2 regions of the Paenibacillus sp. sgz302114 genome follow, and region 1 is predicted to be linked to the other one. Evidence: riboswitches for the same ligand, from Rfam matches in the RefSeq annotation. Region 1 holds a riboswitch; the other holds the start of a gene.

The links. A riboswitch is a leader RNA that binds a small molecule or an ion and turns the genes downstream of it on or off. The one in region 1 is predicted to bind S-adenosylmethionine.
Region 2: another riboswitch for S-adenosylmethionine. It lies ahead of metA (homoserine O-acetyltransferase MetA); the one in region 1 lies ahead of AC0LWF_RS15355 (hypothetical protein).

What each region holds. Positions count from the first base shown of each region.
Region 1 is NZ_JBVYOI010000005.1:185,507-201,248, reverse strand. It holds gene AC0LWF_RS15390 (protein O-GlcNAcase) at 1-120, opposite strand, end outside; gene AC0LWF_RS15385 (sugar isomerase domain-containing protein) at 117-854, opposite strand; gene AC0LWF_RS15380 (BadF/BadG/BcrA/BcrD ATPase family protein) at 856-1,836, opposite strand; gene AC0LWF_RS15375 (alkaline phosphatase family protein) at 2,126-3,445, opposite strand; gene AC0LWF_RS15370 (2-phosphosulfolactate phosphatase) at 3,442-4,152, opposite strand; gene AC0LWF_RS15365 (HAD-IIA family hydrolase) at 4,179-5,015, opposite strand; gene AC0LWF_RS15360 (glycerol-3-phosphate responsive antiterminator) at 5,139-5,738, opposite strand; gene AC0LWF_RS15355 (hypothetical protein) at 5,951-6,394, opposite strand; SAM riboswitch class I at 6,507-6,636, opposite strand; gene AC0LWF_RS15350 (Gfo/Idh/MocA family protein) at 6,670-7,959, opposite strand; gene AC0LWF_RS15345 (phytanoyl-CoA dioxygenase family protein) at 7,984-8,760, opposite strand; gene AC0LWF_RS15340 (AraC family transcriptional regulator) at 8,945-9,763, shown strand; gene AC0LWF_RS15335 (GrpB family protein) at 9,787-10,338, opposite strand; gene AC0LWF_RS15330 (nucleotidyltransferase domain-containing protein) at 10,437-11,264, opposite strand; gene AC0LWF_RS15325 (GH116 family glycosyl-hydrolase) at 11,284-13,749, opposite strand; gene AC0LWF_RS15320 (GH116 family glycosyl-hydrolase) at 13,800-15,742, opposite strand, start outside.
Region 2 is NZ_JBVYOI010000002.1:186,746-202,487, forward strand. It holds gene AC0LWF_RS05900 (methyl-accepting chemotaxis protein) at 1-1,179, opposite strand, end outside; gene AC0LWF_RS05905 (hypothetical protein) at 1,332-1,460, opposite strand; gene AC0LWF_RS05910 (3D domain-containing protein) at 1,536-2,087, opposite strand; gene thrS (threonine--tRNA ligase) at 2,186-4,123, opposite strand; gene AC0LWF_RS05920 (putative sporulation protein YtxC) at 4,561-5,559, opposite strand; gene AC0LWF_RS05925 (GGDEF domain-containing protein) at 5,864-6,985, shown strand; gene mqnC (cyclic dehypoxanthinyl futalosine synthase) at 7,045-8,181, opposite strand; gene AC0LWF_RS05935 (trans-sulfuration enzyme family protein) at 8,364-9,521, opposite strand; gene AC0LWF_RS05940 (PLP-dependent transferase) at 9,529-10,689, opposite strand; gene metA (homoserine O-acetyltransferase MetA) at 10,736-11,653, opposite strand; SAM riboswitch class I at 11,758-11,866, opposite strand; gene corA (magnesium/cobalt transporter CorA) at 12,397-13,338, shown strand; gene AC0LWF_RS05955 (LysE family translocator) at 13,433-14,074, shown strand; gene AC0LWF_RS05960 (metal-dependent hydrolase) at 14,097-14,744, opposite strand; gene AC0LWF_RS05965 (MFS transporter) at 14,822-15,742, opposite strand, start outside.

The DNA of each region.
Region 1 (15,742 bases):
GGCTGCAATATGAATTTCACCTCCTTGATCTCCGAGATACGAAAACCCGTTACTGTCACACCAGCCCCGAATTACCGAGCCGTTCTCTCCTACTGAAGAGATGGAAGGATATGTGGTCATAAGCTCCGAATCACTCCTTTAAACTTATCGATGAGACGACGATTATGCTCATCCCCATTGTCCATATTGCTGCTGGCGAATAAATCCGGCGTTACTTCGCGCTGCAACAAGATATTGACGACTTCCGCGACGATCGCATTCACGATTAATGCTCCTGATACCGTAGAGGTTGGAGCTACTTTGATGCCCAAACCCGGAATGTTAACCGAGGCATCACCGATACAGCCGTGGTTATCAATGACGACATCGCTTACTTCATGTAGTCGCTTGCCGCTGCTGTGCCTTGACGACGCTGCCTCAGCATGCTTGAGGCTCGTAATGACGATGACCTTTAAGCCGCTAGCCTTGGCTTCTAGTGCCATTTCAATATTGACGGCGTTTCTGCCTGAGTTCGATGCAATGATGATGACATCACCAGAGCACGCAGCTTGCTGCTTGAAGATCACTGCAGCTAACCCTTCCAACCGCTCCAGATCCGTGCTTTGCACCGCATTTCGGTGCAGCATCAAGCCTTCCTCCAATATCGGATTTACGCTTGCAAGACCGCCTGCCCGATAGAACAATTCCTCTGCGAGCATATGGGAATGCCCCGTTCCGAACGCATGTAACGTTCGACCTGACTCAATCGCATCGGCAATCAGCTTCGCAGCCTGACTCAGATTGTCTTGTTCCTTTGCTTTCAACGTTCCGATAAGCTCTAATATGCCGTCTATATAATGCAAACCCGCGTTCATTCTACTCCTCCTTCAGCATTTCGTAGGTTAATTTCATGCGCTCTTGAATCGATGGCGCAAGTACGATGTTCCCTTTGTGAAAACAAGCGAAGATTGCGCCAAACTCCGGAGGGCAATCGATCAACTGAACCGTAGATAGCGGACAATGCCGCTTGAGTAGACCTTTGAATTCTTCGAAAATCGTGCTGTTTTTTCTAAATACGCTTCCGCTCGCGCCAATGGGCACGCCTCGGATGTTCAATCGTTTCTCAAGCTCGATCGCATGAGCCGCAAGATCGCGAGCGGCCTGCTTCACTAGCTTCAGAGCAGCTTCATCTCCTTGTTCGGCGCATTTCGCAACCTCGGAAGCAAAACCGGCAATAATGTGCTTTTCTACTGGAGGATTATAAAATTTATCAATAAGATCCTGAAGATCTCCTACAGCGTAATATCCTTTAAGCGCTTCCTGTAATGTCGTGGCTTTCGCCATTCGATCCTCGGCTAGAACAGCTGCTTGAATGCCCTCAATTGCGATATGATAGGCGCTTCCATAATCTCCGAGTAAATGTCCCCATCCCCCAATAGTCAGGAGTTCATCCGTGTATCCCTTTGCCATTCCCATCGATCCGGTTCCGCTGATGATCAGAATTCCCGGTCTGCCGAGCGTCATAGCTAGCAAAGCAATATAGGAGTCGCTATGCATATAAACGCTTCTACTCTTAATGATGCCTCCGGTGAACTCATCGATCATGGAAGGTGACGCTTCCTGGCTGAGCGCTGAGCTTCCGATGTAAACGCTATCAAAAAAATCAATTTTTATTTGTTCCATGATCTGTTCAATGATTTGCGTAAGATGATGGCGTGCTCGCTGCATCCCTAAAGCATAATAATTAATCGATTCGCCAATTACCTTTGCTAAGACATTTCCCTCCCTATCAACTGCGATCGCGGTCGAATGGGTGCCACCACCGTCAATGCCTAGAAAAACTTCTTGTCTTAACATGCAACTACACCCCTATAAAAAACCGGTAACTTTACGCATCATATGTTACGACTTCAGTTTAGAACAGGTTGAAGTGACGGGGTACTGAGGGAGGATGGTAAATCCTATCTTTGTATGCGCATCTGCATCACGGAAATCTATCACCTTTTGACATAGTCAATCTTAATTTGGTAATTATGTCATCTCTTCTGTTTCAATCACGGTAAAGTCCAAGTGACAGCTAATAAAAAGAGCCGTACGACTCCGTAAGAAGCCATACAGCCCTAGAACAAATCCATCATCTGTTGTTTTAATCGCGCAGCGCTTCCCGCAACACTCGGCCGTCGAAGCTCCTCTCCTCTTGGAGGCCGATCAGCCAGCAAACTGTCGGGGCGATATCCACGATGCCACTAGGGATGTCCGATACAGCACCCTGGTGAAAGCTGTTCCCGACGGCGAGGCAGAAAGCATGCCGGTCGTAGGGGCTGTTCGTCCCATGGCTTGCGCGAAGGGACGTAGAGGAGGTCAGTGCCATCGTCGTCCCCGGCACGCCGTATTCATTCGGCTGGTGTGACCATACCGGCTGAATTGCGAAGAGAGGAGCGCGGCGATGCGTAATCGGTCCGAGCAGCAGCTCCAGCGGCAGCACACCGGGAAGATCCCTATATTCGGGAGAGCTTACATACACCTGCTCGCACCACGACTTCGCTTGCAGCCAAGCAATGAGCGCGGCTGTATCCTGCAGCGAAGGTTCCTCCGTCCCATCGGGAGCGGCATACACATAATGGCCCGCTGCAGCGAATTGCTGCGCCAAGCCTAATTCCTCGCAGCCTTTTCGCACATGCTCCTGCAGCGAGCCCTGAGCTTGAATCGTCGAGTGGCCGTGGTCGCTGATCAGGAATAGGTCCAGCTCATCCGTCAACCCTTCCCGTTCTATTGCTCTAAGCACCTCTGCTACACATGCATCGATAAGTTCCAATGCCTCTAGGCTTTCCGGCGAGCCGAGCCCATAGTCGTGTTGGCTGGCGTCCGGCTCGGACAGCCACAGAACCATAGCTTGATTCTCGGGGTTCTTCAAATGAACCTCCGTTAACGCCCGCGTCGCCCATAGAGCACGTTCCCGCTTCACGTGCGACTCCTCCGGGCATACTTCTCCGAGCTTGATATGCAGCTGCCGAAGCTGTTCGATTCCATAGGTCGATGATGGATTGATCACTTGCTCCGGATGGTTCAAGTTCCATAGAAGCGAAGCTCCAGGGGAGCTTGACGCAGATACAGCTAGCTTTAACCCCTGCGCATGCAGCCGGTCTCCCAATGTCGGAGCCAGAATGAATGGCTCTAGCATCGCCTCTTTATAGGCCAACAGATCCCCGTCGTCGCCTGTCTGGAGGTACCCGTCGTCGCCGAAGCCGGGCACCACCATCAGATTGCTGATGACCCCGTGGCGGCCAGGCAGCACACCTGTAGTCAAGGTAGTCATGCTGACACGTGTTTCTGTTGGGTAGGCAGCCTGGAAGGCATTCAATAACGTCCCTCGCTGGATCAGCGCTGCATAAGTCGGCATCCGCATCAAATCCACATGATCTGGACGCAGTCCGTCTGTTCCAATGACGAGTACACGCCGGCTCATAGGATCACTCCTTCGACAACTCCTTGCTTGCTCAGTCTGATCAATGAATCTCCATATGGCTCTGCCTTTAGCACGAAAGGAAACCGATTCAGACTTAAGCACAAGTCAAAGTCCTCCGGCGGTGCGGAAGCATCTGCCGTATCGAGAAATTTACCTGTTCTGCTCTCGAACTGCAGATAATGGACAAGCGCTTGGAAGTCGTTCGGCTTGCCTTCCAATTCGTTCTTTACATATTGCGCAAACAAGATGTCCTCGTCGGCCTCTTCCACAGCCCCCCATCCCATGCAGACCAGAGAAACCTGCTGCGGATTCCGCAAACGAATGTAGTCAATAATGGCCTGTGCGTTGACAAAGCTGCCCGTAATAATCTCGTCGGCATTCACGGCGTTGACGATACCTTGCGTTCCCGCGCTAGTCGTATGTACGACCGTCCGGCCATTGAAGTCGACATCTTGAATGGAGAACGGCGAGTTTCCGTAATCAAAGCCTGGTTGAATCACTCCCCCGCGCTCTCCAATCAGAATGTAATCCGGATGCTCCTGCTTCAGCTGGTAGGCAGTATCCATGCTCCCGACCGGCAGCAGGTTCTGAACTCCGCCCGCTGTCACGTAGCAGGCTACCGAAAAGGCCCGGAACACGTCGATTATGACGGTCAAACCACGTGCTTGTCTTGCTCCTTCAACATAGTGAAGAATTTGAATATCCATGCGGTCTCTACGCCCTTTCTGTATTTTTATAGATTAAGGCCATCCAACAGTTCCCCGATTGTGGCATATACATAATCCGCCTTCGGCCAGTCATTAGAAGCACGATTAGCAAGGCTAGCCGTATTGGCATACTCTGATCTGATCCATACCGTATGCATGCCTGCATGTTTCCCACCGGTAATATCGGTATCATAATTGTCTCCGATCATCACGCTTTCCCGTTCGCTACAGCCGAATGCTTGCATGCCGTAAAGAAACAAATGCGGTTCAGGCTTCCCTACATACTCCGCTTTCCCGCCCGATACCGCTTCGATCGCGGCAATCAGAGCGCCCGTTTCCGGTATTCGCTCCCCTCTGCTGCCAGGGTGGCAGCCATCGGCGTTAGCTCCAATAAGAAGAGCTCCGCGGTCCAATTCTTTGGCAATTCTCTCCAACGTTGCGTAGGAGAACGTAATATCCCGCCCAACCACGACAATATCGGCCTGCTCCTCAGCATCGAGTGGCAGCAGATCATGTCCAGCTGCTGCTAACGCGGCACTCAGCCCAACACTGCCAACGGATTTCACGCGCTTATTGCCGTACTTCGTCTTCAAGTAGAGCCCCGTATAGTCGGTAGCCGTAAATATATGCTCAGAGGGAATATCTAAGCCCAGATTGTGAAGCTTTACCTTAACTTCATGAGCTCTAAGCCGCGAATTGTTGGTAATAAAACCAACCTTCTTTCCTTCCTGCTTAAGCCTCTCTACTAAAATGTCAGCGCGTGATGCCAGCGTTTCCGTAAAATAAACGCAGCCATCCAGATCGAAAAAAAATGCCTTTACCTGATCAAACAGCTCGCTTCCCTTCGTAAAACTTACGCCCATCCAATTCTCACCTCCTTAATCGAATAAAAATCAAAAAGCTCCCAACAAAAAGACACATGTAAGGACATGGCCTCATTGTTGGGAGCTTTCTCTTCGTCATCACTCCAACAGATGAACATCAATTTATAGTAAACTGGATTCGTTTAATTGGTCGAACGTAATATTCCAAAGCTCTTTATTGCTTACCGACAAAGAAGTCGCCCCTGCGTCCAGAGCTGCATTCACTTCTTCGCAGGTTTGAATGAGACCGCTGGCGATAATCAATTTATCATTCAGCGATTCCGAGAACGTGCGGATTACTTTATCAATAACGCCTGGCATCAATTCAATTCCGTCAGGATCGATCTGCCGGCATAGCTTCAGACCATTCTCGAGCGAAGCTGTATCAATGATGAACAGGTGAAGAATACCATACAATCCGAATCGCTTCGCTTCCTTGATGATGTGGCTCTTGGGAGAAATAACACCATCCGCTTCCGCATACTTTGCAATCCATTCTAAGCTCTCACGGTCTGTACTAGACAAACCCTTAATCAAATCAAGGTGAATAAAGGCTCCCTTGCCTGCCTCCTTCGTCAAACGAACGGACTGTACAAGCTCGGTTACGGTGCCACCCATAAAAAAAACATTATCGACTGGGCTACTCAAAGCATCCGCAAGCTCTTCCGGTCTTCGGACAGCCGCTATAATGGGGTTTCTTCCAACCTTATGTAATAGTTGCATGGCTATGCCCTCTTCTATTAGGATTTCACCCAAATCCTATCTTAGGAATTGAATCTTGTCAATCCATGCCGGATTTGAAATCGCCGATTTTACATCCGCTTCATAAGTGCAATTAATTTTTCAGGATCGTGGCTTGATTATTTGTAAGCTCCTATACCGAATAATGGAATACCAATTAAAGCAATGAGAGGCAACTTATCAAAACTGCCGTTTTAAAAAGAAACGTATTCTTGCGCATGATTAAATAAGTATTCACGATCCCAAGCTCCTCGAAACTCTTTATCATTTAAGCCCAGGCTGATTTTTCCGATTATATCCATTAATACCGATTCAATTAATTCCACTCTAACATGACCCCATGTGTCTTGCTTTAATTGAGGGTAGCTGATGCTTTCAACCAAGGACAAACCTTTTATTCGCTGAAAAAGTGTTGCCCACATCGTCAAATCTCCCGTTAGGCTTTTAGATGAAATCACAAATTCCCTGAAACCAACTACTCCCGTATTTGTGGAAATCGCAATTAATCCGGAAATATCCGTCTCTTCTCGAAGCTGCAACTTTTCTCTAAACTTATGATCAAATCGGAAACATTCTATCCGGGTAATCCTGCAGTTCTGTAAATTAACCGAACCTTTGTTAGGAATCATAATCGCCATATTGTCCTTTTCCTCCCATTTCGAAGTTAATTCCATACATGAAAACAAAAAAAATGACCTTCTCTGTAAGTAAGAGAAAGGTCATTAGCATTCATTCGCAGTCATATCCTCACTCTTATCTGCCAGATTCGCTTTGCAAAGCGTTTCCGCAAGAATTAGCACCGTGCATTCCTTTGTATAACAAAGGTTTGTCGGTTGCCGGGTTTCATCGGGCTAGTCCCTCCACCTGCTCTTGATAAGAAAGTTACATATATTCAATTATTTCAATAATACACCTACTGAAGCTGTAAGTCGACCCCTTTCGTCGCATCGCGCTGTAATAATTCTCTCGCGAAAGCTTCCAGTTCAATAGATTTGCCGCCCTCCAAACGAGACACTTCCGCCGCGAATGCCATCAAATGACTGCGCACAGATGCCGAGGCCGATGTCAATGTCTCTTGACAGCTGTAGTTCCGGACATCGTTTAAGAAGCTGCGGACGATACCGGCATCCCCACCGCCATGACCGCTTGTTTGTGTCGGAATTGTAATTTCGGTTTTCTGGTGCGTTAGAAAATCATACAAAGTGATCGTATTGTCATCTCCGCGCAGCTCGCCTCGCGTGCCCATGATTTGAATTCTGCGTTCTTGATCAAATGTAAAGCCGCACATGCTAAACATCGCGGTCGCGCCGTTCGCGAATTCCATGCCAACCACTTGGTGGTCTACGACGTTATTATCGCTGCGATAAACGCAACGGCCATAATTGGTTTCACGCAAGCCTCTCACAATATTTTCTTTCGTTAGCTCAGGCGTGAAGTGGCGCGCCCAACCCATATACTCCTTGCTTAAATAGAACCGCGGCGCTGAATATGGACAAGTTGATTCCACCTTGCAATCGAGACAACGTTCGCTGGAACCTTCTGGTGCATTCGCAAGATTGAAATGCATGAGTGAGCCATAAGAGTTTACGCGTACGCAGGGCTGATCCATTAACCAGGACAAGACATCCATATCGTGACATGATTTCGATAAAATCATCGGACTTGTCGTGTTCGAGTTGTTCCAATTGCCACGCACAAAGCTGTGTGCGATGTGCCAGTAGCCTACATTTTCATTTAATTGGATGGAGGCGATCTCACCGATGCGGCCTTCCTGCAGCAGCTGCTTAATAGTACGCCAGAATGGCGTATAGCGCAGCACGTGGCAAATCGAGAGCAGTCTGTTATTATCTCGTGCGGCTTGCTCCATCTCCAGGCACTCTCGCGGGTCCGGAGACATCGGCTTCTCCAGCAGTACGTGATACTTCTTATTCAATGCCTTGAGAGTTGGCTCATAATGCATCTTATCCATTGTACAGATAAGCGCAATGTCTGCTAGTTGATCCTCTTCTAGAAGCTGCTCCCAGGATTCATAGCATTGATCCGCCGGGATCTCATAATCCTGTGCAAACTTCTCACGGCGATACTGATCCGGTTCGGCTACCGCAACGAATTTCAATTCATAAGGGTAGTCTAGAGCGAATTGAGCGTACGCGCCTACTCCGCGAGCGCCTGCTCCGATTAAAACAGCTGTAAGTTGTGTGATGTTATTCTCCTCCAATGTATTTATTTATGCAAAATGACCCTTTGGCTTCTTGCCTATCCATCGCTCATCTACTTTATCACTAGCAGATTGATATCTAGTGTCAACGCTCAACCGATAATGGTTAGTCGTATTCTCGAGCGAACAGTGCATCAGATACATGCCGAATATAAGTACATCACCGGCGCGGAACTCGGTCGTCGCCCATTTCCCACCGAATTTCTCCGTAATGACGAGAGGATCGTCCGTATAATGGCCGACACCATCGCGATCAGAGTCTTTCTTTCCATAGGTGCTCTTCAAATCTTCAAAGTTATGAGAGTTCAGGCAAATCGCAAGCCCTCCCATCGCATAATTAATATCTCCAATTGGGGACCAGACGGTATAGAGATTATGAGTTCCTCTGCCCATGTAGATGATATCGTAGTGCGCGCCCGTGAAATCGCCTTTGCCAACGGCCCGCAGCCACTTGTAGTGGTAGGTCATCGATTGTTCGCCGAGCAGTCTGTCAAAAAAGCGCATCACATGTTCACCGTTCAGCACATGGAGCAATTCAGGCAAGTCTTCATTCGTACCACCCATGAATATCGATTTGCTTCCATCGGCCATGATGCCTTCTTCAAGAAGCGTGTCTCGCTCCAGCTTTCCCATCCGGTTCATTTTTTCCAAAATGCTCGTGCGAGCACGCATGACATCTTCCCGGTTATGAAAGTCGCGCAACAACAAATACCCGTCTTCTTGCAACCGCTTACGAAGCGCTTCTACATCATGAAGAAGATCATTGGAGCTCCTTAACTCCGTCAAATGAGGCCCTCCGAGCTCTAACTCTCTACTGCCCACCTTAACTTGCATTCTCCTTGCCCCTTTCCAAACCGATTAGCCTCATTTTAAGATCATCCGACCTCCAGCACCATGGAAATCTGTAAATAATACATGTATAATCGTACAAAAACATGAGACAAATCTATTAAAGGGGTTTGAAAATAGGATGACATATATGAATATCCCTTATCAGTTAACGGTGTTATCGTCCCCGCCACCATGTCAATTCAAGTCAATCTGGAAGGTACAGGCGAATAACGCTTATCAAGTCGTTCAATCTCAAGGACTATCCACACCTGGGTTATTCATTACCTTAGAAGGAAAAGGTAAATTCGTACAAGGGGATGGAACAATTGAGCTTACAGCTGGAACACTACTATTTGTAAAAGCGGCTACTCCCTGCTCGTATGAATGTGCGGAAGATGACTGGAAGTTTTATTTTCTTCATTTTGACCAGCTTGATATGATCCATCACTTAGGCCTTCCCACCCTACAACGAATTGCAACCACCAAAATAAATGAGGCCATTCGATTATGCGAACGCCTCATTGATACCCTCATTATTCAATCTATTGGTTACGATTACGCTGCCAATCTTGCTCTTCAAGAGCTGTTGCTTATATTTGCCGGAGAACAGACAACAATAATGACTAGCAATCCCGAAATGAGAAGAGTCCTGTTTCAAATGCATCGCAACATTGGCGGGCCGTTCCGGAGTGAAGATTACATTACGAACAACAGCGGCTTATCTCGTACCGCATTCTTCTCGCAGTTTCGTGAGATGACCGGAAAGTCCCCTGCCCAATACATGCTGGAACTCAAGCTTGCATCTGCCAAAGCTTCATTGGAATCGACTAATTTATCTGTAAAAGAAATTGCAGCTACGCTTCATTTTTACGATGAATTCCATTTTTCAAAAACGTTTAAGAAGCATTACGGCGTTTCACCTCGATCCTATCGTCAAACATATTCACGGTTGAATTAGTATCTTCATATAATAGCTGGCATCTATTGACCAGAATTATTGTGCCACACTCGCGCGCGTTCTTTCATTCCCTCGACAAAAGTGCGCTTATGGTTCTGATATCCCAATAAGCTATTGGGTGATGCTTGTGCCGCAGCTTTCTTAGTTGCAGCATAGCGACAAACTTCTTCGGGATGTGTACGCAAATAATCACGCAATACTAAATTATCTCTCCACAAGTCGCCATCAAATGGTACAAAGCTTGCATTAAAGTTATTTCCCCCTCTTTTTCGGAAGAAAAATCGACCAGGCCTTCGTCCGTCTTCTCCTAAAAATTCATAGTTTAACAGCGCAAGAGCTTCAATATGAACGTCCTTCAGACTAACAGCAGATTGTGTCCCTACCAGGATATCGACAATAGGCTTAGCATCCAGCCCATGTACGGAAGTGCTGCCGAAGTGTTCAATAGAAATAACGATATCAGAAATTGCACTTCTTAATTTGTGTGCTTCTTCAGTAAATAAAACGAACCAATTGGGGTCAAACGGCACTACTCTAACTTCGGTTTCTTCGGCCTTGTTCTGTTCTTTAGTCACCCCGCATCAGCCCCTTCCAACCAAGTATTCAAAAAGCCGCCGTTCCCACCAAGCCTAGTGGCACAGTGTAAACAGCGGCTTTCTTCGTATTTATAACATCAGCGGCGGCTGATCAAGCTCTCCGTATCGCTGATCAAGGCTTGAAGCTCATCGACTGCCGCTTCCAGGCTGCTTACTTGCGATAGCAGCGCATAGCAGCGGCGAACTCTTTCCTCGAAGCCCTCAGGCGTAGAAAGGAAAGCGGCGCATGCAGCCACCGCTCCTTTCTCATTCAGAAGGTACGTCCGGTTTATCGCAAACAACACTTGGGTTAAGCAGCTCACGGCGCGAAACACATGACCGGCCACATAGGAGACATCGCTTCGGCTAATCCCTTTACATGCGTTACCGGCCGAGAAATCCGCTTCCCACATGAACTTGGCAATGAACGCATCACGCAGTGCATCAGGGTATGTCGCGCATAATGCCTTCAACGCTTGAACACGTCCATTCGGATCCCATAACGGCTTGCATATCGCCGCCTCCCCCATATAGATCGCGCTGCAGAAGGCATGCGGATGGCCTGGCTGATAATGAACGGACAGGCGCCCTTGCAGGCAGTCCTCCACAACTGTCTTGACCTGCTCCAAATCCCGATATAGCAAATCAACAGGCAGTGACCGGATCTTCAGCCACCCTCCGCCGTTAATCCACGGCCCCCACTCGCCAATCGGCGTGATGATGTCGCTTCTACCGAGATCATCAAGCTCGGCCGCGACCGCAGCCAATGCATTCGTGTCCACTGGATGATCAGGGGCGTAATAGATCCCGATATCGATATCCGAGCTCTCGGTATGCGTTCCCCGAGCGCGCGAACCGCCTAAGACGATGCCCTCGATGCCTGGAACGGAGCGAAGCCGGCTTACGATTTCTTCAAGAAGCTGCATGGTGTCCAGAAGCTCACCTCTAACCGTTAATAATTAATTCCTTGCCGCAAGCCAATACTCTAATATTCGAGGCATCGCCAGCAAGCACGTCGACGTTGATATCATATTCGCCTGTAAGCTCATTCAGCTTCTGGCTATAGGTTCCCCAAGCACGCCCCGTGCTCCAGAAGCTGGTATATTCGGCTTGATTGACGACAGGAGCAAACTTAATGACGCCATAGCTCATATCAAATTCAAAGCCGCTCAGCGCAATCAGCAATCCCCAGCTCGACATCGATCTTGCATAATGATGACCGCACTCCACTTCGTTCCAAGGGCTGCGGCGGTAGCCGTCATGACGGTCCCGCACCGCCTTTACAAGCTGAAGCCCCTCTTCAATAAAGCCTTCATAAATGAGATGAGTGGCTACATGGTATTCGATTCCTGTCCAAACCTCGTCCGAGTAGACGAAAGGAAGCTTCGGACGGCCGCCATTCGGCCAAGAACACAGCACCAAGCCCTGTTCATCGTTCAGGGTATAGGTTCGTTGGCAGTTGACGTGATCGTTGAAATCCGTTTTAAAGTTATACTTGAAAACCGCGTGAATCGCGCTTTGTACCCGCTCCTTAGGCAGCAAGTAGCCAAGTCCGTACAGATGAGCCAGCTGCTGCCCGAGCAGCTGATCGGACAGACAACCAATGCCATGCTGATACTTATGCGCATTCACGTCATCCAATCGCTGCACGTAGTACTCGCCGTCCCACGTCAGCTCATCCAGCCGTTTCGAGCTCTTCTCGAATGCGTCCGAATATTGAGCTGCCGTCTCGTCCTCGCCCAAATAAGCCGCCATTTCGGAAGCCGCGCGAAGCGCGCCAAGGAAGAAGATGCCTGTCAGCGGATTCGGTCCATAGAACTCGATGTCATAGGTGTTATGCTGGATGCCGTCGAATACAAGGTCTCCGTCCGTATCCCAATGCTCCGGCCCATAGTCCAGCGTCTTCTTGATGGAAGGCCACAGCTCCCGAAGAAAATCGTCATCGCCGCTTAGCTTCCATTCCCTATACGCACGCATGATCGTTCCCATCTGACCGTCGGCCGCAGCAGGCGCCGGCTGTCCGTTCCAGCTCCACTGCGCATCGAACATTTGGAACGCACGGAAATTCATTTTCCCGTTCTCGTTCACTTCAGTCAGAAACTCCGTCCGCCTCATATTCCGCTCGAGCTCCGGGAAGAGGAAAGCAACCGTCTGCGCATAGTTCCACACATGCGTGCATGTTCCGTCACAGCTGCCGGCGTCGTCAAAGCAGCCCTCATAGCCATAGAACCGTCCATCGATTAGCCGGAAGCAAGTCGTGCTTCTCAGCACCGTCATATTGCCCGACAGGGCTTCAAGCACCGGAACGGGGAGCGTGCTTCCGAACAGCGCTTGATGGAACGCTTTGGTACCACTCTCAAGCCGCGCTCGCTCCGCTACAAGATGGGATGCGGCGGCCCATGCGCTGTCAAACTGACCCGCATAATAATTCTGCGTCGTCTGTCTGCCCTCTTCCTTTACGCAAATATGCGCATTCCAGCCGTTGATCCGGTTAGGGAAATGCCATGCGAGTACAAACGCGAACGCTTTGGTCTCTCCGGGGGCCAGCGTCTCGTAAGCGCCGATCGAGCCGGTAACCGTACGCCCGCTCTCCGAAGGCGTATCGTATCCGAGATCATTCAGCCTGCCGTCCTCCGCGAAATCGTCCCAAAATTCCTGCAAGAAATCATACCATGCGCCGCGGAGCCAAGTTCGCTTGCAGGTAACATGCGGATTCGTCGTCATGAGGGCAAGCGTACCGTACTGGAGGTCATCCGCAGCGAACTTGTTCGTCCCGAGAACAAGACCCGAGCAATCTCCCTCCTGGCGGAACTCGTTGAAATTGTCCCCGGCGTTCTTCATGTTCAAATTGCCGAACTTGTCGTACTCCAGCCCGCCAATCGGATTGAGAATGGATCCGGCAATCGTAACGTCTACCGGTTCATCGGATGTATTCGTTACCCGGTATGTTAAATAAGCGCCTGGAATGCTTGAATCATCCACTTGCAGCGGAATGAACGGCGTGAAGGCCTCCAAGGACACCTGTACCGGCAAAGCGTCATCTTCGAAATCGACCTGCATGATCGGATATTCGCCGCGAAGGGAGGACCCCTTCATCCGTGGAAGACCGGCTCCTGTTATCGGATGATAGCCGTGCGAGAGACTATGCGGCTGCGGCAAGCGTGCTTCAAGCACCTTCGCAACCGGGCTGCCGCTCTCCGTCTTCGCCCAAATCGCGAAGTACGTATTCGGCATATGCACGCCTTTGCCTGGCCTGTTAAAAATCTCCCAATCTCTAAACTCTCCTCTGCTCCCAATGGAGATATTGCCGGTACCGATCCCGCCTAGCAGGAAAGCGGCCTCTGTCGCCTCCGCCGGGTAAACGGTTGTTCGAGAGGATTGCGATGCGAGCGTTTGAGAAGCATTAACCATCACACTTCACTCCTTCATGGATTTGTCGCAAGCCTAAGCTTATCCTTCTATTAATGCAGCACGATGGCGAGCACGCTGCCGGATGCTAGCGACTGCCCTTCATTGAAGCGGATCACATTGCCGCTGCGCGATGCCGGGATCGGATCGCCATTGACGAACACTTCGTACGATTTCTTGCCTTGGAGAAGATCGCTGCTGAAGCTGTTCAGCTGCAGCTGTCCATAGTTCACTTCCAATCGGATCGACCCGTTCGCATGCTCGAAATTGCCCCAGCCCTGATTTAGCGACCAGAAGCTGCTGAACTTCTCGGCGTTTAACTTCGGACTGAAGCCGATATGCCCTTGCAGCGAGTCGTATTCAAAGCCGCATAGCGCAAGCAGTAACGAATAGGAAGCCATCGATCTGACGTAATTGCTGCCGCATTCCAGCTCGTTCCACGGGTTTCTCCGCTCTCCGTCATAACGGTCGCGGATCGCTTTGACCGCTCGCAGCCCCTCGTCCAGCATGCCTTCATAGATCATATGGCATGCCGCTTGATATTCGAAGCCATGCATCATCTCATCCGCATAAGGAACCGGCACCTTCGGGCTATTGCCCTTCGGCCAAGAAGAGATCAGGATACCCTGCTCGTCATTAAGCGAATAGATTCTGCAGGCGTTTGGATAATCGCGAATCGTCTCGATAAAGTTATATTGATAAATGGATTCCAACGCCTTCTTCACCTTAGCTTGATCATACATATAGCCAAGTCCCACGATATGCGCATGCCATTGTCCGAGCACTTGGTCGATATGACAGCCTTCGCCGATTTGGTATTTGATTTCTCCGAGCTCCTCATCGATCGGGAAACGCTGATCCTGCAGATTGACGAGCTGATGATAGAACTCGCCATTAAACAGATGCTCATCTACCCACTTTCGTCCATTCTCGTAGAGCGCCATATATTTCTGGCCCGCATCATCGCCCAGCGCTTCGGCCATTTCGGAAGCACAGCGCAGAGCGCCTTGATAGAGTCCGCTCACATATGAATTCGGCCCATAAATTTCGACGTCAAGCGTGTGATGCTGCACGCCCTCCATCACGCCATCGCAGTCTTGGTCCCACCAGTCCGTATTGGATGGATTCCAGGCGTATTCAAGCGAGGTTTTCACTTTAGGCCAAATCGACTTCAGCCACTCGCTATCGCCTGAGATTTTCCACTCGCGGTAAACCCTCATGATCGTGCCCATCTGCCCGTCGGCTGCCGCGCGATGCGACCCGGCGCAATCGGATACATCCTTAATCGTGCGCTCGACCGGAAGCATCAGACGAAAAGCAACCTTCCCATTCTCATACATCGCCGCTTTATATCTCACGTCAATCATCGAACGGGCCAGCGATGGGAAGAGGAACGGCGTAACCTGCTCATAGTTCCATACATGCGTGCAAGTGCCTTCGCAGCTTCCTTCTTCCGCGTGCACGCCTTCAAATCCATATAGAGTGCCGTCGGTCAGTCTTAAGCAGGTTGGCGATTTCAGAATCGAAATATTGCTGGCTACCGCATCTACGACATAATCCGGGAGCGTCGAAGAAAATAGCGTCTCCTTGAACAACAGCGATTCACGGTAGAGTCTATCAAACTCCTGCCACACATAAGCGGCAGACTGTACCGAGTCTTCGAATAACGTAGCGTAATAGTTCTTCCAGCTTGGCGGATCGCACGGCGTACCGTCTGCATGGGTGCCGGGATTCCAGAAATTCACGTAATTCGGGAAGCTCCACGAAATAATGAAACGAAACTCGCCGCTCTCGCCTGGCGCGAGCGATTGGTGCGCGCTAAGCAAACAGACATCCTTCACGTTATGGGCAGAGACCTTCGCCTGGTCGCCGAGTTGATTGTAGTTGCGCTCTTTAAATTTGCCAGGTGCGGCGAACTCCTTCCAGAATACCGTCAGATTATCGAACCAATCTCCGCGGTACCAGTAGGTCTGATAGCTGACATCCTCGGCATCTG
Region 2 (15,742 bases), on a different contig from region 1:
GTCATCTCTGTTGGACCAAATGGCTTCGATCTCCGGCATTTGACTGAGCAGCTGACCCAACAGCGCTTGATGCAGCACATCGTCCAGCGAACCGATCGCTGTATCCGTTGCCAGCCTCGTCAGCTGCTGCATCGAGCCGCTCACGTTAATGTTGGCGTCCTTCACTTCATTCTTAACGCCAACCTTGTTAATCGCCTTGGTCAGCTCATCCGATGACTTATGTAAATTCGTGCTGATCCGGTCCAGCTTCTTAATCTGCCTACGTTGTTTATGCGTGTCCGCCAATGTTACATCTACGCTTACAAGCGTCTGTGAAACCGCGTCGACAACATCCTTCAGCATGTCCGTCGCGCCTGTCATGCTAGCCGTCTGCTGCTTGCTCGCCGTACTGCTCTTGCCGACGAGCCGGTCAACCTCTTGGATTCGATTGAAGATCATATCCATCCGGTCTTTCGTCTGCGCCATCTCTTGGATGCCGTCCTCAACTGCGGACTTCTCAAGCGATACAGAAGTGACGACCTGCTTCACGCCATTCTCGATCTCCTCGACTAGCGAGCTGGAGCGTCTGACCGCCTCATGGCTCTGTTCCGCAAGCTTCTTGATCTGCTGCGCAACGACCGAGAAGCCGCGCCCGTATTCGCCGGCATGCGCCGCTTCGATGGAAGCGTTAAGGGCAAGCAGCGAGGTTTGGGAGACGATCTCTTGAATAAAGCTGTTGATTTCATTAATGCGTGACGTCTGTTCAATGAGTGCGCGAATATGCAAATCCATCTCGCCATTTTGCCGCTTCAGCTCATTCATCACTTTGTCCGTGTTCATGAGCGAACGACATACTTCTACTACAACTTCCTTCGTTTCCTTGCTCTCCGTTTCCAGAAGCTGCGCCGTATCGCTAATTTGCTCAGCGGATGCGGCAACCTCCTGCAGCGTGGAGAAAGTTTCACCGATTCGTTCCATGGCCCGCTCGCTGCAGCCTCGCAGCTCGCCTTCTCGAATTGCTGATTGATCTGTGATGTCTGTAAGCTGGCTAATCGACTGATTTACTTCCTCCACTGCAGCGGTGAGCTGATCCGAAATAACTAACGATTCATTGATAAGCTGGGACAATACGCCCTCTTCCTCAACGCTCGCCTGGGTAGTCTTAGACCCTCTGGACCAAATACGCTGCAGTGCTTGCACCTTGAAAACCACCTTTTTTGTTGAATGATGTCAGGAATTATACCATAGTATAGTCCACATCTTTCCAAGTGTAAACGATCAAAAGAAAAGAGGACCCTCATCAGGTCCTCTATCTTCTTTACGCTTCTTCAGTTAAGGAATAAGCTTATATCCTATTTCTCCGCTTTCTGAGAAGCCCCTTTTGTTGTTGCGCCAGTTGCACTTGCATTATTCTCAGAAGCAAACTCAGCATTATATTTCGTTTGGGCAGCATTCATTTTGTTGTTTTTATTTTTCGCCATCGCAGCTCACCTCCCCGTACATCACTTATTATTGCAATGTAGGGAAAAGTTTATGCTCGTCGTATACGAATAAAATTACGATTCAAGCAGCTCTCGCGGGATCGTTTTGTCGACCGTAACCGCCTGATTAAGAGCGTTCAGCCGAGCTGTCGTCAGCTTGCCGTTGCCTCGCTTCAGGATGCGTACCGTCACCTTCTTTTTGCCCCATTGCTTGAATACTTGCTTCCTCGTTTCAAAATATAGATCAATCTTCTTCCCTTTAATCGCTGAACCGGTATCTGCTACTACGCCGTATCCGTAACCGGGTATATAAAGCACCGTTCCAATCGGAAACACCTTCGGATCAGCTGCAATCGTAGATACAAAAGCCCGCCGCACCCGCACACCTGAATACGTAATGCCGTATTGCGGATGTCCCGGCTTCTTGCCCGTGGATTCCACACCTGCTGTATAGCCAGTAGCTACAACTTGTACGGAAAGCTCATTCACATGCTTGCTGTGCTTTCTATGCTGGGGAGCTTCTCCTCGACTGCCTGCTGCAGTGCATTCTGCAATTAGCAGCGTCATGATCAGTATCATGGCTGTCACCGCTGCAACGATGCGCTGAAACGACAAAAAGCTTGTCATCATCTGGTTTGTTATCCTCCTTATTCACGAAGGATGCCCCAGCGAGACAAGCTTTATGCGCTGACAGCCGCTTTCAGCAGGCCGTCCGTAAAGCTGTATTATATGGTTTTGTTCGCAATCTCAGCTTGCAGCAGTGCAATCAGCTCAGCAACCGGCTTCGAGCCAAGGTCGCCTTCGCCGCGCTTACGAACCGATACGGACTCGGACTGCATCTCGTTCTCGCCGACAACTAGCATGTAAGGCGCCTTCTCCAGCTGAGCCTCACGAATCTTGTAACCAAGCTTCTCGTTGCGAAGATCTGTCTCCACGCGAATGCCTGCAAGCTGCAGCTTCTCTTCCAGCTCACGCGCATAGCCTTCGTACGCTGTCGATACTGGAATGATCTTCGCTTGCACTGGCGAGAGCCAAAGCGGGAATGCGCCTGCGAAGTTCTCGAGCAAGAACGCAGTCATGCGCTCCATTGTGGAGATAATGCCGCGGTGGATAACGACAGGACGGTGCTTCTTGCCATCGTCGCCGATGTATTCAAGCTCGAAGCGCTCTGGAAGCAGGAAGTCGAGCTGCGCAGTCGAGAGCGTCTCTTCTTTGCCAAGCGCTGTCTTAATCTGCACGTCTAGCTTCGGTCCGTAGAACGCCGCTTCGCCTTCTGCTTCGAAGAATGGCAAGCCCAGCTCTTCAACAACTTCACGCAGCATACGCTGGGACATTTCCCACATCTCGTCGTTCTGGAAGTACTTCTCTGTATCCTTAGGATCGCGGTACGACAAGCGGAAACGGTAATCCTTGATGCCGAAATCATCGTACACTTGACGGATCAAGTTGACAACGCGCGCGAACTCATCCTTGATTTGATCCGGACGGCAGAAAATATGCGCATCGTTCAGCGTCATCGCACGAACACGGTGCAAGCCAGTGAGCGCGCCGGACATTTCATAACGGTGCATCGTGCCAAGCTCCGCCACACGAATCGGCAGATCGCGGTACGAACGCATATCGCTCTTGAACACCATCATATGGTGAGGGCAGTTCATTGGACGAAGAACTAGCTCCTCGTTATCGAGCGCCATCTTAGGGAACATGTCCTCGCTGTAGTGCTCCCAGTGACCGCTCGTTTTGTATAACTCAACGTTCGCAAGAACCGGCGTATATACGTGCTGGTAGCCCAGACGCTCCTCGAGGTCTACGATGTAACGTTCCATCGTTCTGCGCAGACGCGCGCCGTTCGGCAGCCAGAGCGGCAAGCCTTGACCCACTTCGCGGGAGAACGTAAACATCTTCAGCTCGCGGCCGAGCTTACGGTGATCGCGCTTCTTCGCTTCCTCCAGGAAGTGCAGATGCTCATCGAGCTGCGCTTTCTTAGGGAACGCCGTTCCGTAGATACGCTGCAGCATTTTGTTCTTGGAATCGCCTCTCCAGTATGCGCCGGCTACGCTGAGCAGCTTGAACGCTTTGATGCGGCCAGTCGACGGCAAATGCGGTCCGCGGCAAAGGTCGAAGAACTCGCCTTGGTCGTACATTGTAATTTGCGCCTCAGCGGGCAGGTCGCGGATCAGCTCCAGCTTGAGCGGATCATTGATCTCCGTGAAAATTGCGATCGCTTCCTCACGGCTAACGACACGGCGGCGAATCGGCAAGTCTTCTTTGATGATCCGCTCCATTTCCTTCTCGATCTTCACAAGATCTTCAGGAGTCAGCGATTGCTCCATATCGATATCATAGTAGAAGCCATCTTCGATAACAGGACCGATACCAAGCTTCACGTTGTTGCCGCCAAACAGACGCTTGATCGCTTGTGCCATCAAGTGCGCTGTACTGTGACGGTATACTTCAAGACCGTCAGCGGAATCCAATGTTACGATCTCGAGGGCAGCATCGTTCTCAAGCGGTGTATAGACATCCACCACTTTACCGTCTACTTTACCTGCGATAGCGTTCTTTCTCAGTCCAGTGCTGATCGAGCCTGCAACATCTTCAATTGTTGCGCCTTGCTCGTACTCGCGAACTGCGCCGTCCGGCAGTTTTACTTGAATTGCCATCTCACATGTCCTCCTTGTTTTACGCGGCGTGCTTATAAACCGCATGGTTGTGCTTCATTCTAACCAATCAATGCGGTTGCAGCCCAATAAAAAAAGCACGCATCCCGCGAAGGGACGAGTGCTTGTCATAGACCCGTGGTTCCACCCTAGTTCAATCAGCGCTTCATTGCCTCAAGCCGCCGATCCTTGTAGATGTTCTGTAACGGGAACAGCCCGGCGCAGCTTACTACCGTTCATCCTTGTGTCAAGAGAGCGGGTTCAACAGCACAGCTACAAAGGGGTATATCGCTACTGCAGCATAAGGAAATTTCAGCCAATGTTTCCTCTCTCTGGGACGTGCGGGCAAGCGATACATGTCTTTGTCAATGCTTTTACATGTGAATTATTATAATGCGTCGCTTAAGCCTTCGTCAAGCCCAGTCCAGTGTCTTACTAACTCACGGAATAACATTGCGAACGCGTTTCTCCTTGGCATTCTCAGTCATACCGGCAATAGGTTGACCTTGCTCGTCAAAATAGAGGTTGCAGTGCCCGCAGGTGCAGCACAGTCTCACCCTATGTTCAAATATCGTCTCCAGCGTGCGCATTACCGGAAGCTCTGGCTGGCGAGTGTGGATAACGATCTGCTGCGGCGACACCGTAATGAGCGTGCTCACGATCATATCTTCCATGTTCATCTCGGACTCAAGCATCTCCGCAACGATTCGGTCCGCCGGAACGGTATCGAGCAGCTGGAACTCGTGGTCATAAAGTACAAAGTCACTGCCGCCCTTATGCAGCACATGGACGATCGGCAGCTTCACTTCCTGCATCCGGACAAAATATTTCAGCAGCGAAATAAACTCCTGATATTGCTTATCCATTACATATTCATCGACGGCATAAGCGACGACTTCCTTGAGCTCTTGCCAATACGGAGCTAAGCGGAAGGTGACGAAGCCGTCAAGGTGAATCCGGGTATTGCTAATGAGGAACTGCTCCACCTCTTCGGAAACTTTGTTTAAACGCCGCTCTCGATCCGTCCTCAGCATTGCAGTGTCGGTATCATCGGCTTGAACGGCAGGCACTTGAGCGCCATACAGTATATTTTGACAATACCGCTCAAGCAGCTCGATCTCCTTGCTCTCTTCATAATGGAACTGCTTGCGAATAATGGCCTTAAGCAGCATCGGCTCCAGCTCTTGCATGATGAAATGTCCGATGGCGACTGCTGCTTCCCGATAAACTACCGGACCGTCTACAGCCAAATTGAACATAGGCAGCTGAGCATGGCATTGGATCTCCATGGTTTCATATTCGGGCCTTGTAAGGCGCACAGCATCTAACTTGGTATTGCTATTGTTATGTAAGCCGGCGAATTGTTCACTCATACATTGATGCAACAGATCAATCGCTTCATTTGAAGCCGAAAGCAAAGTAACAGTAAAGAGTTCCATAAGCACACTCCTAACTTTTTTAGCGATGAAATCGGAAGCAGGAAACAGGGAAACATTGTCTGTAGATTGTCTGTAGAAGACTGGTCAAGGGACGAAATCGCATCTATTGAGCCGCTCATACTAACGGCAATATTGGAGCTTGAAGGGCTGCGAGTAAGCTTTTGCGAGCTTCCTTAACAGTATATGGCTCAGCAAAAGCATATATACGATGTAGGCTCTACCTGCACTGGATAGGGATTGGAATGAAAGGGGAATCGTGGTATATTTATTTCCAAATGAAGCTGCAAAAGCCGGAGTGAAACCTATGGATTACGAGTCAATTAATTACAATAGATACCGTTGGAATCGTATGCTGCTGAATGGCTTCTGGTCCATTCTCGTCATTACGATCATTCTTGAAAGCTTGTACTGCACCGTCTCAGAATTACCAACAATGCAATTCATCATTGAATATATGGTCAGACCATCCGCGCTGCTGCTTGGCATTCTGCTCATGGCCGAGCTCGGGCTTCGTTTATATAACGGACGATATCAGGATTATATCGTCATCCTAACTTCAACGTTGATCGCCTTCACAATCGTTTATATCCACAACTCCATCAATTACTTGATACTGGCGTTGTTTTTGCCCATTATGGTGTCCATCTTCTACTTTCAAATCAAGAAGCTGCTCTTCGCTCTTTGTAATACATTAGCATCGATGTACATCATGTATGGCACGAATTACTTCGCCAATAACGACATTTCAATTGTCGGTCTCATCACGATTACAGTCATGTTCTGCGCCTTCACCCTCATCGCATGGGGGATTCAAAGCCGCGGCATGGAGCTGCTCAGCCATCTGAAATCTAATTTCGAACGGAATCAGGAGCTGCTCGTCAAGACGATCTGGATGGACAAGCTCGCCAAGACCGACGCGCTAACCGGTCTGTACAACCATATGACCTTTCATGAGTTTTTCGAGAAGCTGATCGATCAGCACGAACGCTACGGCCTCGCACTGCAGCTGGCCATTATCGATATCGACAACTTCAAGCATGTGAATGACAGGTACGGCCATCGTGCCGCCGATGCCATTCTAAGGTCCGTATCGGAGCTCCTCCGGAGCAAGTCGCGCGTGAACGACTTCGTCGCCCGTTACGGAGGCGAGGAGTTTGCCGTCCTGTTTACGGATCAATCGAGCAAAGAATCGCTAACTGTCGTCGAGCTTATCCGTGAATCTTTATCCAAGCTGCCGCAGCAATCGCTCGGCGGCGAGCCGATTACAGTCAGCGTCGGCTTCGCTGAATATACGACCGGCGAAGGCAAAGAACACTTCTTCAATCGAGTCGATACCGCGCTCTATAAAGCGAAGAACAGCGGCAAGAATCGCACGGTCATCTCGGCAGACCCGCCGCATGAGACCGGCGAGAGTCAGCTCGCTTAATAGCTATCAAACATAAAAAAAGCTTCCCCGGCCGGGGAAGCTTTTCATTATTTATTCCATTAGTTCTGCATCACGAAGTCGTTCGCTGCGTGCTCGGACTCGCTGTACACTTTGAGGATGTCATACTTCGTATTGCGCTGAGCAGGAATTTTGCCTGTTTCGCGAATAAGGCGAAGAATGGATTCGATGTTTACTTTATGCGTCGTGCCCGCTGCCGACACGACGTTCTCTTCAATCATCGTGCTGCCGAAGTCATTGCAGCCGTAAGACAACGACAACTTACCAACCTCTGGTCCCATCGTTACCCACGACGATTGGAAGTTATCAATATTATCGAGCGTAATGCGGCTGATCGCGAGCGTCTTCAAGTACTCCTCAGGCGTCGCTTTCTCCCGCTTCATGTTCGTATTCTCCGGTTGGAATGTCCACGGAATGAACGCGAGGAAGCCCTTGGAGTTGTAACCATTCGCAATGCACTCATCCTGCGCATCACGTACACGGAGAAGGTGAAGCGCTCGCTCTTCCATTTCCTCGCCGAAGCCGATAACCATCGTCGCCGTCGTGTTCATGCCGACACGGTGAGCCGTCTTCATGACATCCATCCAGTCGGTCCAAGAACCCTTCAGACGGCTGATCTTCCGTCTTGTCCGGTCATCGAGAATTTCACCGCCGCCGCCTGGAAGCGAGTCAAGGCCTGCTTGGTTCAGTTCGCGCATGACCTGTTCCAATGTTAAACCATCAGATACAGCTACCATCTTATGAATCTCCGCAGGGGAGAAGGAATGCATCGTAATGCCTGGATAATGCTGCTTGATCTTGCGCAGCAGATCCGTGTAGTACGTGAACGGCAGGTTCGGGTTCACGCCGCCTTGCATCAGAATTTCCGTACCGCCAACGTCCATCGTTTCTTTGATCTTCTGCAAGATCACCTCATCCGGCAGCACGTAGCCTTCCGCCGATCCCGGAGCGCGATAGAAAGCGCAGAAACGGCAATACACGTCACATACGTTTGTATAGTTAATGTTGCGTCCTACTACGAATGTCGTGATCGGATCAGGATGATGCCTTAGCATCAGCTGATTCGCCACATGGCCCATTTTCTCAATTTCCTCGGATTCAAATAGCGTTACTACGTCTTCGAGCCCGAGTCGTTCTCCTTGCAGTGCCCTGTCTAAAATACGATCTACTTGTTGCACGAGGGAGACCTCCTTCTCTATCCACTTTTCACTTTTTCCGTACCCAGTAAGGTTTCAACTTATACTACCACAAACGATTCACTTACGTCATTTCGCGACTGCCCGCGTAAAGCCAAGCCTAAACGGCGAAAAACGCGGCTAGTCCGCTAGGACTGCCGCGTATCGCTCTATTTGCGCTTAAATTAGCCTTTGAGCGCTTGTTCGAGATCTGCAATGAGATCGTCAATATCTTCGAGACCGACCGAATACCGCAGCAAGCCGTCCGTAATTCCGCGTTCATGGCGTACTTCACGCGGCATTGCCGCATGCGACATCATCGCCGGGTATGACAAAATACTTTCAACAGCGCCAAGACTTACCGCAACGAGCGGCAGCGTCACACGGTTCAATACCGCTTTCGCACGGTCCCCGTCACCAACGTCGAAGGAAACGACAGCGCCATAGCCTTTGGACTGCTTCTCATGAATTTCGCGTCCTGGATGATCCTTAAGCCCAGGGTAGAAGACGCGGGTAATATCCGAGCGGCTTTCGAGCCACTCCGCCAGCTTGCGCGCGCTCTTCTCGCTGTGCTCCATACGCGCTTGCAGCGTCTTCATGCCGCGCATCAAGAGCCATGACTCCTGCGCGCCGAGGACGGTGCCCAGCCCGTTCTGAAGCTGCTTCAGCCGCTTGCCAAGGCTTTCCGTTGCGACAACGGCAAGTCCTGCGAGCACGTCGCTGTGGCCGCCGAGGAACTTCGTCGCGCTGTGCAGCACGATGTCTACGCCAAGCTCGATCGGACGCTGATGGTACGGCGTCATGAACGTATTATCGAGCAGCGAAATGAGCTCATTCTCTTTCGCCCATGCTGCAATTGTAGCGATATCCGTAATCTTAAGCGTCGGATTCGACGGCGTCTCAATGAAGACCGCCTTCGTATTCGGCTTCAGCGCAGCCTTCACCGCTTCGAAATTCGTCATGTCTACGAATGTCGATTCAATGCCGAGGCGGTTCAACACCGTCGTCAGCAAGCGGTACGTGCCGCCGTATACGTCTTCTGTCACGATGACGTGATCTCCTGTGGAGAAGAGCAAGAACGCCGTCGAGATTGCCGCCATGCCGGAAGCGAACGCAAAGCCGCGCACGCCGCCTTCGAGCAGCGTGATATAATCCTCAAGCGCTTGACGCGTCGGGTTGCCGGAACGGCTGTAATCATGCGTCGGCGGGTTATGAATATCATGATGATGGAACGTCGATGCCTGATAGATCGGAACGCTAGAGGCACCTGTCGTTTCGTCTATTTCAGAGCCGAAATGAATCAGCTTCGTCGCAAATTTCTTCTCTTGGTTGTTGTCTGCCATCGTGTTCTTATGCCTCCCCAAGCTCGCGCTTTGCTGCTTCGAATGCTTGCGCCAAGTCTGCAATGATGTCATCGGCATGCTCGATACCCACTGAGAAACGAAGCAGACGGTCGTCAACGCCGATCTTCTGGCGAATTTCGATTGGAATATCCGCATGGGTCTGAACCGCCGGATAAGTCATCAGCGATTCAACGCCGCCAAGGCTCTCTGCGAATGCGATTAGCTTGATGTGGCGCAGAATCGGCTCCACGTAAGCAGCATTCTTCAGACGGAACGAGAAGATGCCTGTATTGCCGGAGGATTGGCGGTTCTGCACCTCATGGCCTGGGTGATGCGGCAGCGCCGGATAGTACACATCATCAATCGCTTCATGCGTCAGCAGCCAGTTAGCAACCGCCGTTGCATTCGCTTGATGGCGCTCCATCCGCAGCGCGAGCGTCTTCATGCCGCGCATTAAGAGCCAGGAATCCTGAGGGCCAAGCACCGCACCGAGCGAGTTATGCAGGAAAGCCATCTGAGCCGACAGCTCCTTGCCTTTCGTTACGATCAAGCCAGCCAGCACATCGTTGTGGCCGCCAAGATATTTGGTCGCGCTATGCACGATAATGTCTGCGCCAAGCTCGATTGGGCGTTGGAAGAACGGAGTGAGGAGCGTGTTGTCAACGATCGACAGCAGCCCTTTGGATTTGGCCCAAGCGCATACGCGCTCAAGGTCCGTAATCATCATGAGCGGATTCGTCGGCGTCTCGATCAGAATCGCTTTTGTCGCAGGCGTACACAGCTCGCTAAGTCCATCAATGTCATTCGTGTCTACATAAGATGCGGTTACGCCGAAACGGCTCATGATTTTCTCAAGCAGACGGTATGTACCGCCATATAGATCAAGGGAAACCAGTAGATGGTCACCTTGGCTAAATAACGAGAATACAGTCGTCAGCGCAGCCATGCCGCTGCTGCAGGCAAAGCCCGCGTCGCCGGATTCGAGCTCAGCCGCAGCTTCTTCCAGCACCGTCCGTGTCGGGCTCTTCGTACGTGCATAATCGAAGCCCGTGCTTTCGCCAAGCCGCGGGTGACGGAAGGCCGTCGCTTGATACACCGGGAAGCTGACTGCTCCGGTAACAGGTTCTTTAATGGATCCAATTTGCGCTAAACGGCTTTCAATTTTCATCTGATTATGACTTCCTCTCACCGATTATTGTTGAATATTCACTTGATTAAATGCCTGCTCCAAGATCATACGGAGTTTGCTGATAAACATAATAATTCAGCCAGTTCGAGAACAACAGGTTCGCGTGTGCTCTCCACGTGGACAGCGGCTGGCGCGAAGGATCATTATTAGGGTAATAGTTTTTCGGCAAGGCGATGTCCATCCCTTTTGCAACATCCCGGTCATATTCGTACTTCAGCGAGGACGGATCATATTCCGAATGGCCTGTGACGAAAATTTGCTTCCCGTTCTTGGATGCTGCAAGGTAGATACCCGCTTCATCGGAAACCGAAAGAATCTCCAGATCATCCACAGCAGCGACGTCCTCATAGCGCACCCCTGTATGGCGGGATTGCGGAACGAGGAACATCTCGTCAAATCCGCGAACAAGCGGCACATTCCTCTTCTCGACCGTGTGCGGGAAGACGCCGAACATTTTCTCATCGAGATCATATTTCTGGATGCCGTAATGGTGGTACAGTCCTGCTTGTGCGCCCCAACAGATATGGAAAGTCGAGGTCACTTTGCGAGCGGACCAGTCCATAATGTCCTTCAGCTCTTCCCAGTAGTTCACTTCTTCAAAAGAAAGCGTCTCGACCGGGGCACCGGTGATGATCATGCCATCGTAGTATTCATGCTTGATATCTTCAAACGTCTTGTAGAACGACTCCAGATGCTCGCTCGACGTGTTCTTCGACGTATGTGTCTTCGGATGCAGCAGCACAACTTCCACCTGAAGCGGCGTATTCCCGATGAGGCGAAGCAGCTGCGTCTCTGTCGTTTCCTTCGTAGGCATGAGGTTTAGTATCGCAATGCGCAGTGGACGAATATCTTGATGGTAAGCGACCGACTCATCCATGAGGAAGATGTTCTCATTCGTTAAAATATCTTTCGCCGGCAGTTGGTCTGGCACTTTAATTGGCATATTACTCTCTCCTGTTCTGTTATCGTATCTCTCGAAGAAGGAGCGCTAATCGAAAAAAGCCCCTCTCTGACAGAGAGGGGCATAAATTGGTAAAGTTCATGCGCCTCTCATCTCTCAGAAACTGAATCGTTTCCGCAAGAATTAGCACCGTGCGTTTTCACGCCGGTTGCCGGGCTTCATCGGGCTAGTCCCTCCGCCTGCTCTTGATAAGAAAGCTTGCTTATTCGGTTATGGTCATTCTTAACTCATACTTTAAATGATTCGCGTTTCCGCGTCAAGAAGCACACCTGAAATCATGGGCTAAACCCGCGTAACCACAGGCTTTTCCCGGCATATGGTATTACGTAGAGCGCTCCGTTACTTTGTGCTTGTATGGAAAGACATTGTCGGAGTATACTAGACAAGAATTGCGCTGATTTCCAAGGTTTTTGGAGCTTTCGCTCACTTGGAATCGCGTGAATTTTTCTCATTTACTAACTAAACGTGTTTAAAGGGGTGTTTACGATTATGGAAGGCGACCCGTGGCCTGCGGACAACCGCATTGATAACCAGCATAGAGGACATAAGCGCACCGGACCGAACAACAAGCCTTCCATATTCGCACCTGCACCCCTGCCGTTATTCACGATACATTATTCGTAGCAGGCTTTTGGCGATCATGGTTTGCTTGGCGCTCGCGCCCGTTCTATTCCTCTTGCCGGTATCCGGGAATGTGTAACATCGTTATGAGAGGAGGAACGCGGATGAAAATTCGTCTCGTAAACCAAGGTGTGTTTACACCGATCGAAGACATTGAGCAAGCTGTCTACCCGCCGAACGAAGGCTTCTATTGGATCGACGCGGATGTGGATGATCTTGCTGTGCTTCAGCCGATCTTCGCTTTGCATGAACTGGCCGTCGAGGACTGTTTGAGCGAGGAGGAGCAACGGCCGAAGATTGAGATTCATGAGCATGAAGGCCATTATTTTATCGTTATTAACAGCATCCGATTTGATGATGAAGAAATTTTCCTGCGTGCCTTGAATATTTTCTTGGGGCGTCATTATATAATTACCGTTACGAAGCAGAAGATTAACGAACTGCGTGCGTTGAAGCCGATTCTGCTGGAGGAGCAGGTCAGCCGTCCTGACCGGTTCCTGTATCACCTTGTCGATCTTGTCGTCGACAACTACTTCCTCGTTGGCGATCGAATTGAAGCGCGTATCGAGAGCTTGGAGGAAGACATTCTGGTGCACACGAAGAAGTCGCATCTGAATGAGATCATCGGTCTTCGAAGCGAGATTCTGTGGCTGAAGAAAGTACTTGGCCCGCAGAAGGAATTGATCGCGAAGCTCAATAAGAAGGATCTGAAGCTCATTGATGACGAGCTGCAGAAGTACTTCAGCGACATCTACGAGAACGCCGTAAAGATTGCCGAGACATTCGATACGTACCGCGACCTGATGGGCAACTTACGAGAGGCATATCAGTCCTCCGTCGCGAACCGCGCGAACGAAATCATGCGCGTGTTTACGGCACTGACGACGATATTCATGCCTCTGACCTTCATTACAGGCATTTACGGGATGAACTTTGACTATATCCCCGGACTCCATCTGCACGGCGGCTCCTATTTGCTGCTATCGTTCATGCTATTCCTGGGGTTCGGCATGTTCTATATTTTCCGCAAGAAGGATTGGCTGTAACAGCTATTGCAACAAAGAGGCTCTCCCGGGTCGCAATTGCCGCCTGGGGAGCCTCTTCGCTTATACATACGAGATTGGAGTTGTTAGTTGTAGTATGGTGCTCGCACTCGCATTTATCAAAGGTTTTCTATTCTCACTATCGCTCTGCTTCGACCTTGGCATCGTCAATGTCGCCATGATTAAGACCGGGCTGGAGAAAGGGTTCAAGCGCTCCTTCATGCTCGGCTTCGGCTCCTGCTTCGGCGACCTGACGTATTTGCTGCTGGCGCTGCTTGGCGTGACTATTATTTTTCAAATTCCGCTCGTCAAATGGGTTCTTTGGATTGGCGGCACGATCGTGCTCTCCTATCTCACGTTCCAGATGATTCGCAAAACGATCAAACCCGATCCGATCCAGATCAGCGGCGATGAAGACAGCAGCCGTGCAAACAAGAAGGAATTCGCATGGGGTCTTGGTCTTGCGCTCTCTTCCCCGACCGTCATCATTTGGTTCGCTGTTGCTGCGGGTCCGATTCTTGCGAGCTTGAACGTTCACTCTGCAGGACCTATGGCTGCATTCATCATCGGCTTCTTCGCAGCAGGACTTGCCTGGTCGACATTCATCGCCATCGTATCCGGCATCTCGCACAAGCGGGCAAGCACAGGCTTCGTTCGCGCCGTATCGCTGCTCTCCGCACTGATCTTCCTGATTCTTGCGATAAAAGTGTTCATCGACGGCTATCATTCCTTGCTCTAATAGCCCCTGCGATCTGTCTCTCTTATAGAAACGGTACCTTGAACGTTTTCTTAGTCAGCGGATACAGCCATTTGACGCCGCTCGGCGTTAATGTATCCGCGACAAGATGCGAAACATACCCGCCAATTGCGGTGTAGGCAACCCCTGGAATGCCGAGCTGCTGCTCCAAGCTCCATCCGATCGCTCCCCATGCCATAACTGCCCACACCGTATGAGTAAGGCCTCGATGATTCAGCCATGGCACCCACGCAATGAATAAACCCAGTCCCATCAGCCAGTTCATTTGAGTCGTGAAACCGGTGTACAGCAGAATACCGCCAATTGCGCTGACGAGCGCATTGCGGATCGCTCCAGTGCGAGACAATAAGCCGAGCAGTAGAACTGCAGCCGCCCCCGCCGTGAAGAGCGGATAGAAGATCCCTCGCGCCGCATACATATACACCGCGCTTCCGGCCAGCAGCAAGCCGCCCCATAGCAGAAGCTCCCGAATGAGCTTCGCCGCTTTGCTCAGCTTCCCGCTGAGCATGCTCGTGCCGTCTAGATCTGCGGCGAGTGCGGAGAATGCTGCAACGACCAGAAAGACGGCCGCATTCTTCGGAGTTATCGGATGAGTTGCAGCACCCACTACCCCGATGGCGATTCCGATCGCCAGATGTGTTGTTCCTTTCATACTTGCCTCCTGAATCGTATGTCTGAGGTGAACCAGCTGCAGCCGCCCTTTTTTAGCGGAGCAGCCCGGGACGCTTCCTACTTGATTGGTTCCAGCGCAACGGCTTCTTCGCGCCCCTTCTCGATATTCACATAAGCGAGCAGTATGATACCGATGATGAAGAACGCCAGCAGCGCGAGAATGCCGAGCCGGCTCGAGCCGGTAATGCTGCCAACGATAGAGAACACGGCTGGTCCCGCCACCGCAGCGAATTTGCTCGATAAGCTTAGGAAACCGAAGAACTCCGCTGTTTTCGAAGGCGGAACTAGCGTTGCATAGAGCGATCTGGCCGTTGCTTGGCTTCCGCCTTGAACGACACCGACCATTACCGCAAGCAAGTAGAAGTGAAGCGCGCTTTCCATGAAAAATCCAAGTATAACGATAATGACATAGACAAACAAGGAGCTATAGAGCGATTTCTTAATGCCTAGGCGAGCGGCAACTTTTATAAAGAGCAGCGTGCATGGGTATCCGACAAACTGTGTAATGAGCAGCGCAGCGATCAAATCGCTTGTCTCAATGCCAATGCCAGCTCCATAAATCGTCGCCATGACGATGACCGTGTTGATTCCGTCATTGAAGAACCAGAACGAAGCCATATATTTGAGCAGCTCCGGATAGGACTTTAGTGTGCGAATCGTCGCACCAATGCGCTGCATGCCTCTTTGAATCGCATCTCCGACACCTGCAGCTGTTCCTTGAGGCGTTTCCTTGACATTCCTCATGATCGGCAGTGAAAACACAATCCACCAAATACCAACAGTGACGAACACAATTTGTGTGGCGACCGTTTTGCTCGGAAAGCCGAGCTTCTCCCAGCCTTCTATCATCACGAGATTAATGAGCAGCAGCAGCCCGCCGCCCAAATATCCCATCGCATACCCTTTATTGCTTACCGTGTTGAGCGTGTCCGGCGTCGACACTTCCGTAATAAGCCCATCATAGAACGTGTTGGACGC